Regions from separate parts of the Paenarthrobacter nicotinovorans genome, predicted to be linked through region 2. Evidence: riboswitches for the same ligand, from Rfam matches in the RefSeq annotation. Region 2 holds a riboswitch; each other region holds the start of a gene.
What was found. A riboswitch is a leader RNA that binds a small molecule or an ion and turns the genes downstream of it on or off. The one in region 2 is predicted to bind S-adenosylmethionine.
Positions count from the first base shown of each region.

Region 1: it holds a riboswitch for S-adenosylmethionine, as region 2 does, so the genes downstream of both, metX (homoserine O-acetyltransferase MetX) here and JMY29_RS12650 (aminotransferase class V-fold PLP-dependent enzyme) in region 2, are expected to answer to the same signal.
Region 3: it holds a riboswitch for S-adenosylmethionine, as region 2 does, so the genes downstream of both, JMY29_RS17640 (DUF1737 domain-containing protein) here and JMY29_RS12650 (aminotransferase class V-fold PLP-dependent enzyme) in region 2, are expected to answer to the same signal.

Region 1 is NZ_CP089293.1:1,486,485-1,490,407, forward strand. It holds gene JMY29_RS06910 (bifunctional o-acetylhomoserine/o-acetylserine sulfhydrylase) at 90-1,406, shown strand; SAM riboswitch class IV at 1,591-1,708, shown strand; gene metX (homoserine O-acetyltransferase MetX) at 1,723-2,844, shown strand; gene JMY29_RS06920 (hypothetical protein) at 2,888-3,337, opposite strand; gene JMY29_RS06925 (winged helix DNA-binding domain-containing protein) at 3,383-3,923, opposite strand, start outside.
Region 2 is NZ_CP089293.1:2,711,734-2,715,656, reverse strand. It holds gene JMY29_RS12660 (metal-dependent transcriptional regulator) at 1-204, opposite strand, end outside; gene JMY29_RS12655 (class I SAM-dependent methyltransferase) at 214-1,035, opposite strand; gene JMY29_RS12650 (aminotransferase class V-fold PLP-dependent enzyme) at 1,083-2,489, opposite strand; SAM riboswitch class IV at 2,522-2,635, opposite strand; gene hisN (histidinol-phosphatase) at 2,805-3,629, opposite strand; gene rsgA (ribosome small subunit-dependent GTPase A) at 3,701-3,923, opposite strand, start outside.
Region 3 is NZ_CP089293.1:3,797,363-3,801,285, forward strand. It holds gene JMY29_RS17630 (aromatic amino acid ammonia-lyase) at 1-641, opposite strand, end outside; gene JMY29_RS17635 (NtaA/DmoA family FMN-dependent monooxygenase) at 641-1,969, opposite strand; SAM riboswitch class IV at 2,125-2,236, shown strand; gene JMY29_RS17640 (DUF1737 domain-containing protein) at 2,250-2,513, shown strand; gene JMY29_RS17645 (rhodanese-like domain-containing protein) at 2,510-2,920, shown strand; gene JMY29_RS17650 (O-succinylhomoserine sulfhydrylase) at 2,921-3,923, shown strand, end outside.

The sequences.
Region 1 (3,923 bases), 1.2 Mb from region 2:
TCCAAGGACCCGGACACTTCCTAGACTGGCCGCAGCTTCCTTCCCGCAGCTATTCCGCCGACCACACGCGCCACGAACAGGAGAATTCCATGTCCCAAGGATGGTCTTTCGAAACCCGCCAGATCCACGCAGGCCAAGAGCCGGATGCCGCCACGGGCGCGCGTTCCCTGCCGATCTACCAGACAACGTCGTTCGTTTTCCCGAGTGCTGAAAGCGCGGCCAACCGCTTTGCCCTGGCCGAACTGGCTCCGATCTACACCCGGATAGGCAACCCCACGCAGGACGCCGTGGAACAGCGCGTCGCGAGCCTCGAAGGCGGTCTGGGTGCACTGCTGCTCAGTTCGGGCCAGGCAGCCGAGACCTTTGCCATCCTGAACATCGCCGAGGCCGGCGACCACGTCGTCGCGAGCCCCAGCCTCTACGGCGGCACGTACAACCTGCTGGCCCACACGCTGAAGAAGTTCGGCATCTCCGTGACTTTCGTCGAGGACCCGGACAACCTCGAGCAGTGGCGTGCGGCCGTCCAGTCGAACACCAAGCTGTTCTTTGGTGAAGTCGTCTCGAACCCACGCCAGGACGTGCTGGATATCGAAGGCGTCGCCGGTGTCGCGCACGAGGCAGGCGTGCCTCTCATCGTCGACAACACCCTCTCCACGCCGTTCCTCATCCGGCCCATCGAGTGGGGCGCGGACATTGTGGTCCACTCCGCAACCAAGTACCTCGGCGGACACGGTTCGGCGATCGCAGGCGTGATCGTGGACTCGGGCAACTTCGACTTCGGCAAGGACCCGGAGCGGTTCCCCGGCTTCAACACCCCGGACCCCAGTTACAACGGCTTGGTTTACGCCCGCGACCTGGGCAAGGACGGAGCGCTCGGAGCCAACCTTTCCTACATCCTGAAGGCCCGTGTCCAGCTCCTTCGCGACCTCGGCTCGGCCGTGTCGCCGTTCAACGCGTTCCTCATTGCCCAGGGCCTGGAAACCTTGAGCCTGCGGGTGGAGCGCCACGTCGCCAACGCCACCAAGGTGGCCGAGTGGCTGGAAGCGCATGACGACGTCGAATCGGTCGCCTATGCGGGCCTGCCGTCCAGCCCCTGGTACGAGCGGGGCCGCAAGTACGGACCCCAGGGCACGGGAGCCATCGTGGCCTTCAACATCAAGGGTGGCGTAGAGGCCGGCAAGCGCTTCGTGGACGGTTTGGAGCTGCACTCCCACGTCGCCAACATCGGTGACGTCCGCTCCCTGGTCATCCACCCGGCGTCGACCACGCACAGCCAGCTGACGGTCGAGCAGCAGGTAGCCGCCGGCGTCAACCCGGGCCTAGTCCGCTTGTCCGTGGGCATTGAGCACATCGATGACATCATTGCCGACCTCGAAGCCGGCTTCCGCGCGGCCAAGGGCGCCTGAACGGGCAGTCCACGCCTGCAGCTGACGCACCCGGCTGACGGACCCGGGGTGCCGTCCACATCGACGATTATTCGCCGGACGGCACCCCGGAGTGCTCTTTCGTGAATGAAGCTGCCCTTGAACGTCACACTGGTGTCACATTCTTCGCCATAACGGTGGTGTCTTTCCTAGACTCTACGTATTAGGTCATGAGTGCCAGCAGATAGCCCCGGCTTGCTGGCCGGCAACCCTCCTTCCGCGGTGGGGTGCCCCGGGTGAAGACCTGGCCTGTTCGCACGCAAGGCGACGGGCAAGCGCGAAGTTAGGTGTCAAAGGAATGACCATCACTGCTACAGCACTTCCCAAATCCGGAGAAGAAGACGGAACCGTCAAGTACGCGGGCATAGGGCCGCTGGCGCTCGAAGCCGGCGGTCACCTCCCCAACGTCGTGTTGGCGTACGAAACCTGGGGACGACTCAACGCCGACGCGTCCAATGCCGTGCTCATCCAGCATGCGCTGACGGGCAGCACCCACGTTGCCCGCGGAGCCACGGACGAGGAAGGGTGGTGGGAGCAGTTGGTGGGTCCGGGCGCCACCATCGACACCAACAGGTTCTTCGTTGTCTCCATCAATATCGTGGGCGGCTGCTATGGCAGCACCGGCCCGTCCTCCGATGCGCCGGACGGCAAGCCGTGGGGTTCCCGGTTCCCCCTGGTCACTCTTCGCGACAGCACGGTTGCTGAGGCCCGTTTGGCGGACCTCTTGGGGATTGAATCCTGGCACGCGGTCCTGGGCGGCTCGATGGGTGGGGCCAGGGCCCTCGAATGGGCTGTCACGTTCCCGGAGAGGGTCAACCGCTGCGCCGTCATTTCGGTGGGAGCCTACAGCACCGCCGAGCAGATTGCCTTTGCGCAGGCCCAAACCCTGGCCATCCGGCAGGACCCGCACTTCAACAATGGGGACTACTACGGCGGTCCGGCTCCGGAACACGGACTTGCCCTGGCCCGCCGGATTGCGCACATCACGTACCGTTCCGCCCTGGAACTGGATCTCCGCTTCGGCAGGGAAGCCCAACATCAGGAAACGCCGCTCTCCGCAGCAGTCCTGGGGGAGCGTGGTCGCTACCAGGTGGAAAGCTACCTGGACCACCAGGGGACAAAGCTTGTGCGGCGGTTCGATGCCAACAGCTATATCGCCATCACCGAAGCGTTGATGTCCCACGACATCAGGCGGGGACGGGGCACACTGCAGGAAGCACTTTCGCGTGCCACCGCCGAGTTCTTTGTTGCTGCTGTGGACACGGACAGGCTGTACTTCCCGGCCCAGTCCAAGGAACTGGCGGCAGCACTGCCGGGGAATGTTCCGGTCCACACCATCCAGGCGCCGATCGGCCACGATGGCTTCCTCACGGAAATCGGCCAATTGTCGGAGCAGCTTCGCGGGGCGTTCTTCGCCTGACCGTGAGGAGCCTGTTCGTAGAGTTGCCTGTTTGTGGACGTGCCTAGCCGTTCATGATCTCCCCGCGTTGTTTCATGTAGTCCTCCATGGCGATCTGGCCATTGGTGAACTTCGCATCCAGTTCAGCCAGCTTGCGGGCGCGGTAGCCCTGGGGCTCGGAACCGGCAGTGGGAAACGGCGCGGGAGCGGGCTGTCCGGCCCGGTAGGAATCGCTTGGGTAGGAACCGCTTGGGTAGGAGGCGTTCGACGGCGGCGCGACCTGCGGAGCCTCGTCTGCAGGGCGGATGACTGCCGGCCCTGGCGGGTAGCCCGGGTAATTCTGTTGCGGGTAGTCCTGCGGCGGGTAATTTTGTGGTGGGAAACCCTGTTGCGGATAATCCTGACCACGAAAATTCCCGTTCTGCAGGCGGCGGGCCTTGGACCGGTTGTACATGCGGATTCCCATGGGAATCAGCCACGAGCAGACGATGATCCAGAAGATCAGATTGTTCACAGTGCAGGCCTCCTAGGTCTTAACCCCAGCTTAGCCCTGTGCCCATCACAGCAGCTTGGCCTCCATGCCCAGGAAAATCCCGTAGCGTTCCGCTTCGGCTTCCAGGGCCATCTGCTCTTCCTTGGTTGTCGGCTTGTCCATCCGGACTTCGAGCCCGCACATGCCCCCTGCGAAGCTGTGCCGCCACCATCCGGCCAGCCTGCCGTCCACGAGGACTACATGCATGGGGCCGTTGTCCTCAGGCAAGTACGGTGCGGTGCCGCCCAGGTAGTGGCGGGATTGCGAGTACCCCATCACGTATTCGTCGAAGCATTGGATGAGGTCGACGCGGGGGAGCACGGAACCGGCCGCTGGACCGGCAGGAGCCTCCAGGGCTTCTACGTCAGCCGAGGCGCCGTAAAAGTCCAGGTCATCGAAGGAGACCCGGGCCAACGTTCCCGGTGATAATTCCGCGGCGACGTTGAGTCCCAACGTGACGTCTTTCATGGTCAGCCCGGACCACGCCGAACAGTCCTTCACGGTAGCCGGTCCGCGACTGCTGAAATACCGCAGGGCCATCTGCCCCAGGGCGTGTTCCCGGTCCGCT
Region 2 (3,923 bases):
GGTCAAACGGATGGCGCTGTAGGGCTGATGGTCAACGAGGCCTTGGTCCTTGAGCTTTCGCACCATTTCCGACACCGAGGAATTGGCGACCCCGAGCCGCAGGGCAAGCTGTGAGGACGTGATCGGCTTGTCCTGCCACTCCGTATAGGAGTAGATGACCTTGACGTAGTCCTCGATCGAGGAGGAGGGCGTACTGGTCTTCACACCCCTAGCCTACCGTGGTGTGGCATCGTGGACTTTGTATGCACGCCAGGTCTGCGTCAGGTAGGGCAGCGGCACGGTGTCTCCCGGCGCGTGGCCAAGGTGTTCGTAGAGGTACCACTGGAGGTTGTCCATGACTTTGGCCCGCGTCGCTTCGTTGGCGCGCAGGTAGTAACTGCGCGACTTGGTCAACTCCATGATGTCCTCGGGCGAGAGCGGGTCCTCCCACCTGGTGAGGTGGCGTTCCAGTCCGTGAAACTCCGGGCCGATAACCGGCCGGAATCCCGGCTTGTGGACGTCGCCTGCATGCATGATGCGCGAGAGCCTGTGGACCCAGGGAATTGAGGTGTCCAACTGGTTCCAGATCAGCCCCAGAACCCCCGCGGGGCGCAGGATACGGGCGATCTCCGTGCTCGCGGCAAGGGGCTCGCACCAGTGCCAGGCCTGGGCAACGCTGACGACGTCGAATGCTGAGTCCGCCAGTCCGGTTGCCTCGGCCGTCCCCTCCGTCGCGTGAACATCGGGGTAGGCCTTTCGCAGTTGCGCCAACATATCGGTGGAAGGGTCGACGGCGGCCACCTCAAGTCCGCGTCCGGCCAGGAGAGAGGTGAACTTGCCCGTTCCTGCGCCGAGGTCCGCAGCAGTCGATGCCCCTTCAGGTAGGAGCCAGTCAACGGAGTCCACAGGATAGCCCGGCCGCACGCGATCGTAGTGCTCTCCGCCATCCTGGAAGCTTTGGCCAAGTTCATGGCGCCGGGAGGCATGGAGTTTGGGTCCGCGGGGACCGGCGGGACCGGGAGTGACTGGAGCGCCGTTCGCTGAGCGCAGGGACACGCAAACTCCTTCACAGGGCCGTTAGAGGTACCCTACGAATTTACCCTCTAGTCGACCGTGCAGGGAGCGGCACCGGCTGTGCCCGGGGTGTTGGGCGCCCACTCGGGGTAGCTGCGGTGGTCGTTGGCCGGTACCCAGCGGCCCTCGTCCACCACATAGTCCCAGCCCAGGCCGTTGCGCTTGAGTTCCTCGATGCCTGCCAGCAGCCTGGTGGCGTCCTCCAACCGGGAGCCGACGCCGAAGCTTGCGCGCAGGGAACCCGATGGCAGTCCCAGCCGCTTGAGCAACGGGTGCGCGCAGAAACGTCCGTCGCGGAGGCCCACTCCGTGTTCGGCCGCCAGATAAGCGGCGACCAGTCCGGCGTCGAATCCTTCTACGGAGAAGTTGACCACGCCGATGGTGTCCTCGGAATCGCTGAAGATCCGGTGGACTGTTACGCCGTCGATGGCTTCCAGGCCCTCAACCAGGTAGCTGCGGATGCCCGCTTCGTGTGCGTGCCAGGCGTCCTGGTCGAGGCCGGCGAGTACCTGCGTGGCGCGGGCGAGCGTCGCGGCGCCCAGGACGTTGGGGGAACCGCCCTCGTGCCGCGCCGGACCCGTGGCCCAGCTGACCGAGTCCAAGCGCGCTTCGCGGACAGCGCCGCCGCCTGCCAGGTGCGGGATCCCGGCGTCGAGCCAGTCCGGGCGGCCCACTACCACTCCTGCGCCGAACGGCGCATAGAGCTTGTGTCCTGAGAAGACGATGTAGTCGACGTCAGCCTCTGCGATGTTGACGCGGCGGTGCGGAGCGAGCTGGGCTGCATCCACCACGATCCTTGCGCCGTACTCGTGGGCCAGCGCGGCAAGCCGGGCGATCGGCAGGATCTCTCCGGTGACGTTCGAGGCGCCCGTGACGGCGAGCAGGCTGACGCCGCCCAGGGCCAGTTCGGCTTCGATCTTGTCCAGCGTTCCGGCCAGGGTCGGCGCCGCAACCACGCTGCGGTGCGGCACGCCCTGCCACGGCAGCAGGTTTGCGTGGTGCTCAATGTCCAAGTACAGGACCTCGCCGGCAAACCCGCCGTCAACCTGCGGGAGGCAGCCGGCCAGCAGGTTCAAGGAGTCCGTGGTGTTCCGGGTAAAGATCACCGAATCGTCTGCACGTCCGCCAACGAAGTCACGGACGATGTTCCGGGAATTCTCGTAGACGGAGGTGCTGATCTGCGAGGCGAAGCCTGCTCCGCGGTGAACGCTGGCGTAGTACGGGAGGACCTCGTTGAGGTAGGCGGAAACAATCGTCAGCGCAGGGGCTGACGCGCCGTAGTCGAGGTTGGCATAGCGGACGTGGCCACCTTGGATCAGAGGCGCCTGAAGCTCCGCGCCCGTGACGGCGGCGAGGGGACGCGCAGCTGCCGATTCGAGGGCGGCTTCGTCAACAAAGGAAGGGATGGTGTTTGCGTTGAACGTGACTGTGCTCATGGGACCTCACTCAAGAGGGACCCCCACAGGGGGATCCGCGCTTGCCGCATCCGTTCCGGACCGGCCGGGTCGTCACCCGGGGCACCCCACCGCGAATGGAGGGTTGCCGGCCAGCAAACCGGGGTTTAGCGCTGGCACTCGTGACCTGTAAAAAAGGCTAAGGCACGTCCGGGGGACGATCCAAAGCCGTGGGGTTTTGTTAAGCGCTTTGTTACGCGGATGCCAAATCCCAGTTTCCGCGAACAAAAAACGGCGGACGCGCACAAAAGCGGGCGTCCGCCGTCGAAAATTCGGCAATCCGGAGTAGTGCCGGCCTCAGGCTTGGGACTGCAGGAGGTCGTCCAGTCCGGGGTTCAGCCGCTTCAGGACTTCCGAATGCAGGATGGAGTTGGTGGCCAGGGCGTTGCCGCCGAACGGTCCGTCTTCGCCTTCCAGGGAAGTGAAGCGCCCGCCTGCCTCCGTCACGATGGGGACGAGCGCCGCCATGTCGTAGAGGTTCAGCTCCGGTTCGCAGGCGATGTCCACCGCGCCCTCGGCCACGAGGCAGTAGGACCAGAAGTCACCGTAGGCACGTGTGCGCCAGACGTCCTCCGTGAGGTCCATGAATTCGTCCAGATTGCCCCGCTCCTTCCAGCCGGACAGGCTGGAGTAGGACATGGAAGCGTCGGCCAGGCGTGAAACGTTGGACACCTTGAGGCGGGTTGCTGAAGCGAGGGACCGACCCATGTAGGCGCCCATGTCCTTGGCTGCCCACCAGCGTTTGCCCAACGCCGGAGCGCTGACCACACCAACGACGGGCTCGCCTTCATCAACGAGCGCGATCAGCGTTGCCCATACTGGAACGCCGCGGACAAAGTTCTTTGTTCCGTCGATGGGATCGATGATCCAGCGCCGCGATCCGTGGCCACTGCTGCCGAACTCTTCCCCCAGGACTGCATCACGTGGACGCGAGCGCGACAACTGACCGCGGATAGCCTCCTCCGCAGCCTTGTCGGCATCGGTGACAGGGGTAAGGTCCGGCTTGGTTTCGATCTGCAGGTCCAGGGCCTTGAAGCGATCCATGGTTTGGGCGTCGACGGAATCGGCGAGGACATGGGCCAGGCGCAGGTCGTCGTTGTAGGTGGAAGCGGGTTGGGTCATGGCACCAAACTATCCTGAAATACTGGCAGCGGTGGGGACGTTAACGCTGCACCTTCAGTTTTCCAGTGTCATCAAGTAACCGTGCCGAGCTCTTTCGCTTCTTTGGCCTCCAGGCGCGGGTCCGCGCCCAGCAGGCGACGCAGTGAAGCCAGGCGCGCCACCCCTGAAGGGCCCGCATGTCCTTCATTGACCCAGGCGTCCAGCCCGCAGTTCACTGCCGTAGCGTCGTGCTTGCATCCCCGCTCGCATGCTTCGGTGCCGGGTTCGAGGTCCGGGAAGGAATGCAGGATCCGG
Region 3 (3,923 bases), 1.1 Mb from region 2:
TGCAGGCGCACCAAGGCGAGGGCTCCCGCGCCCACGGAGTAGGCATTGGCGCTCACCAGGGCCAAGGCCTCTCCGGCAGCAGGTTGCAGGGCTTGCAGGCCGGCGTCCGCGAGGGCTTTGGCGCCGGGCACCAGCATGCCGGAGGCGTCGAACGCTTCCCCCTCGCCCAGGGCTACGGCAGCGACGGCGGCCAGCTGGGTCAGGTCGGAGGAACCCACGGACCCTTCGCGCGGGATGGCGGGGTAGACGCCGCGGTTGAGCAGTTCGGCATAGAACCCGGCGGTCCCGGCACGAACCCCGGAGCCGCCCCGGCTGAACCCGACAAGCCGGGCCAGGATCACTGCGCGCGCTGCGGCACGATCCAGATACGGGCCTACGCCGCTGTTGTGATACCTGATGACCTGCACCTGGTAGGCGAGGAGGGACTTCTCCTCCACAGCAGTGTCCCGGCCTGACCCTAGAAGGGTATTCAGGCCGTAGACCCGTTGACCGGAGGCGGCCGCCTCCTCCACGATCTCCCTTCCCCGTCCGATCAAATTCAACGCTTCTTGGTTGAGTTCCACGTGAAACGTCGGATCCGCAGCCGCTTCCGCCACAGCCAACGCGGAGATGGGGCCCGTCCCGATGGTGAAAATGCCCATTAGAAATCCAGCAGGTTTTGGCGGAATCCGCCGTTGCCGTAACTCTTCCTCAACAGGCCGCGGCGGCGGAGTTCCGGGGTCAGCTTGTCCAGCACACCGTGCACGGTCACCGGATCAACGAAGCCGGAGAACAGGAAGCCGTCGCCCCCTACCGCCGCGCCGGTCTCCTCCAGATAATCCGCAATTTCTCCCACCGTGCCGATGATCGAATCCCCGGCACCACCGCTGCGTGCCTGCAGGATTTCACGCAGAGTGGACCCGGGAGGGGCAGCCTTGGCGAAGTGCTCCAAGGTGCCCTGGTTGCTGTTGGTGCTCAACTCCGGAAGCGGGGCATCGAGGTCGAACTTTTTGAAGTCGATCACGGATAGGTAGGAGATGGAGTTGAGCTGGCTGTCGATGTCACGCTGCGTCAATTCCCGGCGCTGCGCCCGTAGCTCCTCGGCCTCGGCTGTGGAACCCACCACGGTGGGCTTCAGTACGAAAAGCACCTTCACGTCGTCGGGATTCCGGCCGGCTTTCGCCGCCTCGGCCCGGATCGAATCCCGGTAGGCCTTCATGCCGTCAACGCCGCGGGCGAGCGCAATTGCCACATCCGCGTGACCGCCGGCAAACGCTTTGCCCCGCGGAGAGGCGCCCGCTTGGACAAGCACGGGTTCCTCGGGCAACGGTGCCGTGTTCAGCGGCCCACGGACCTTGAAGAAGTCCCCGTCGTGGTTGATCGGATGCACTTTGGTATGGTCCGCAAACACCCCAGCTGAAACGTCCTCAAGTACAGCGTCGGCCTCCCAGCTTCGCCAAAGCCGCCTGACGACGTCGACGAATTCCTCCGCTTTTTCGTACCGGAGGTCGTGTTCGATCTGCTGGTCCAAGCCGTAGTTCTGCGCGGCGAGATCGCTGCCCGAGGTGACCACATTCCATCCGAGCTGCCCCTCGGAGAAGTGCTGCAGGGTAGCGAGGAGCCGGGCCGCGGTGAAGGGCGGGTAGAAGGAAGCGCTGACCGTGGGAACGATCCCCAGGTGCTCCGTGGCGGAAAGCAAGTACGGGACCAACGCCAAAGGATCGTGTTTCGGCGCAAAGGAAGCATGGGCCAGCGAAACCTCGGCAGTACCGCCATAGGTGTCCGGGACGGTCAGGGAATCCTCGATGATGAACAGGTCCAGCCCGGACAGCTCGAACGCGCGCACGGCCTCCTGGTACAGGGCGGGCTTCTTCCAGTCGTAACCCAGGCTGTAGCCCGGAGTGCCCCAGCCCTGCACCCCGAAACCGTGCCCCACAAACCAACCAAAATGCAGCATGGGCTTGAGTGTAGAACTGCTCTGTCCGTTCACCGCGACCTGATTTCATACGAAGTTACAGGGGGTCGTACTGCGTCAATTATGCTCCCGGGACGTCTTAATTGGACCCGTACTCCAGTACCGCCCGGTTACGCAACATGACGACGGCCGCCGTGCGGGCCGTCGTCGTGAATGCTACGTTTTTCTTGAGTAATGAGAACCAGCGCAAAGCCCTGACTTGCTGGTCGGCAACCCTCTCTCCGGCGGGGTGCCTCAGGTGACTACTCGGCGTATCGACAACTCGAACTGCAAGCGTGACTGAGGAGCACCAGCAATGCCTGAACCCACTGAAGAAAAACTCTCTTACCGCCTGATAACAGGCCCGGATACCCGCGACTTTTGTGAGCGGATCACCAACGCCCTGGCGGATGGGTACGTACTGCACGGCAGCCCCGCCGCCACGTTCAACGGAACCGACGTGATCGTCGCGCAGGCCGTCGTCCTGCCCGCCGCTATTGCCAGCGCCGATGCCGCAGTCGCCAACGCCGTTGATGAACTGGATACCGACGACGAAGAAGCATTCGAGGGCCACGCATGAGCTACGCAGGTGACCTGACCCCGCAGGACGCGTGGGCCAAGCTTGAACAGGGCGCCATCCTGGTGGACGTCCGCACCGAGGGCGAATGGGCCCACATCGGAATCCCCGACACGAAAGCCACCGAGAACGATCCCCTGTTCATCCAGTGGAACCTCGCCGGCGGCATCCCGAACTCCCGCTTCATCGAGGACCTGCAACAACAAGCGCCCGAGGACGACGGCGTGGAGCTCGTCTTCATCTGCCGCTCCGGCCAGCGCTCCATCGCCGCCGCCATCGCCGCCACGCAGGCAGGCTTCACCGCCTACAACGTCCTTGAAGGCTTTGAGGGCGAACCCGACCGTTACGGCGAACGCACCGTCAATGGTTGGAAGAACCGTGGCCTGCCAACGAATCTGGGGACCGAGTAAGTGACTTTCAATCCTGACGCCGCCGGCTGGAGCCCCGACACCCAGGCCGTTCGCGGTGGACTTGACCGTACCAACTTCCAGGAAACGGCCGAACCCGTCTTCCTGAACTCCGGCTTCGTTTACGAATCCGCCGCCGCGGCAGAACGCGCCTTCACCGGCGAGGACGAACGCTTCGTCTACTCCCGCTACGGCAACCCGTCCGTGGCCACCTTCCAGGAGCGGCTGCGCCTCCTCGAAGGTACCGAGGCTTGCTTCGCGACGGCGTCCGGCATGTCCGCCGTGTTCACCGCACTGGGTGCCCTGCTGGCTGCCGGTGACCGCGTGGTTGCTGCCCGTTCCCTCTTCGGCTCCTGCTTCGTGATCCTCAACGAGATCCTTCCGCGCTGGGGCGTGGAGACCGTGTTTGTGGACGGACCGGACCTTGACCAGTGGCGTGAGGCTCTCTCCGAGCCGACCACCGCCGTCTTCTTCGAATCGCCGTCCAACCCGATGCAGGAAATCGTGGACATCCAGGCTGTCAGCGAACTGGCGCATGCCGCTGGGGCGACTGTCGTCGTCGACAACGTCTTTGCCACTCCCCTGCTGCAGCGCTGTGGCGAGCTGGGCGCCGACGTGATTGTGTACTCAGGCACCAAGCACATCGACGGCCAGGGACGCGTCCTCGGTGGCGCGATCCTGGGCACCAAGGAGTTCATCGATGGACCGGTGAAGCAGCTCATGCGCCACACGGGGCCATCGCTTTCGGCTTTCAACGCCTGGGTGTTGACCAAGGGCCTGGAAACCATCGGGCTCCGAGTCAACCACAGCTCGGCATCGGCCCTGAAGATCGCGGAATGGTTGGAGCAGCAACCCGCCATCAGCTGGGTCAAGTACCCCTTGCTGAAGTCGCACCCGCAGTACGAGCTCGCCGCGAAGCAGATGAAAGCCGGCGGCACAGTGCTCACGTTCGAGCTCTCGCCGTCCACTGGCCGCTCCGCGAAAGAAGCCGCGTTCGCGCTGCTTG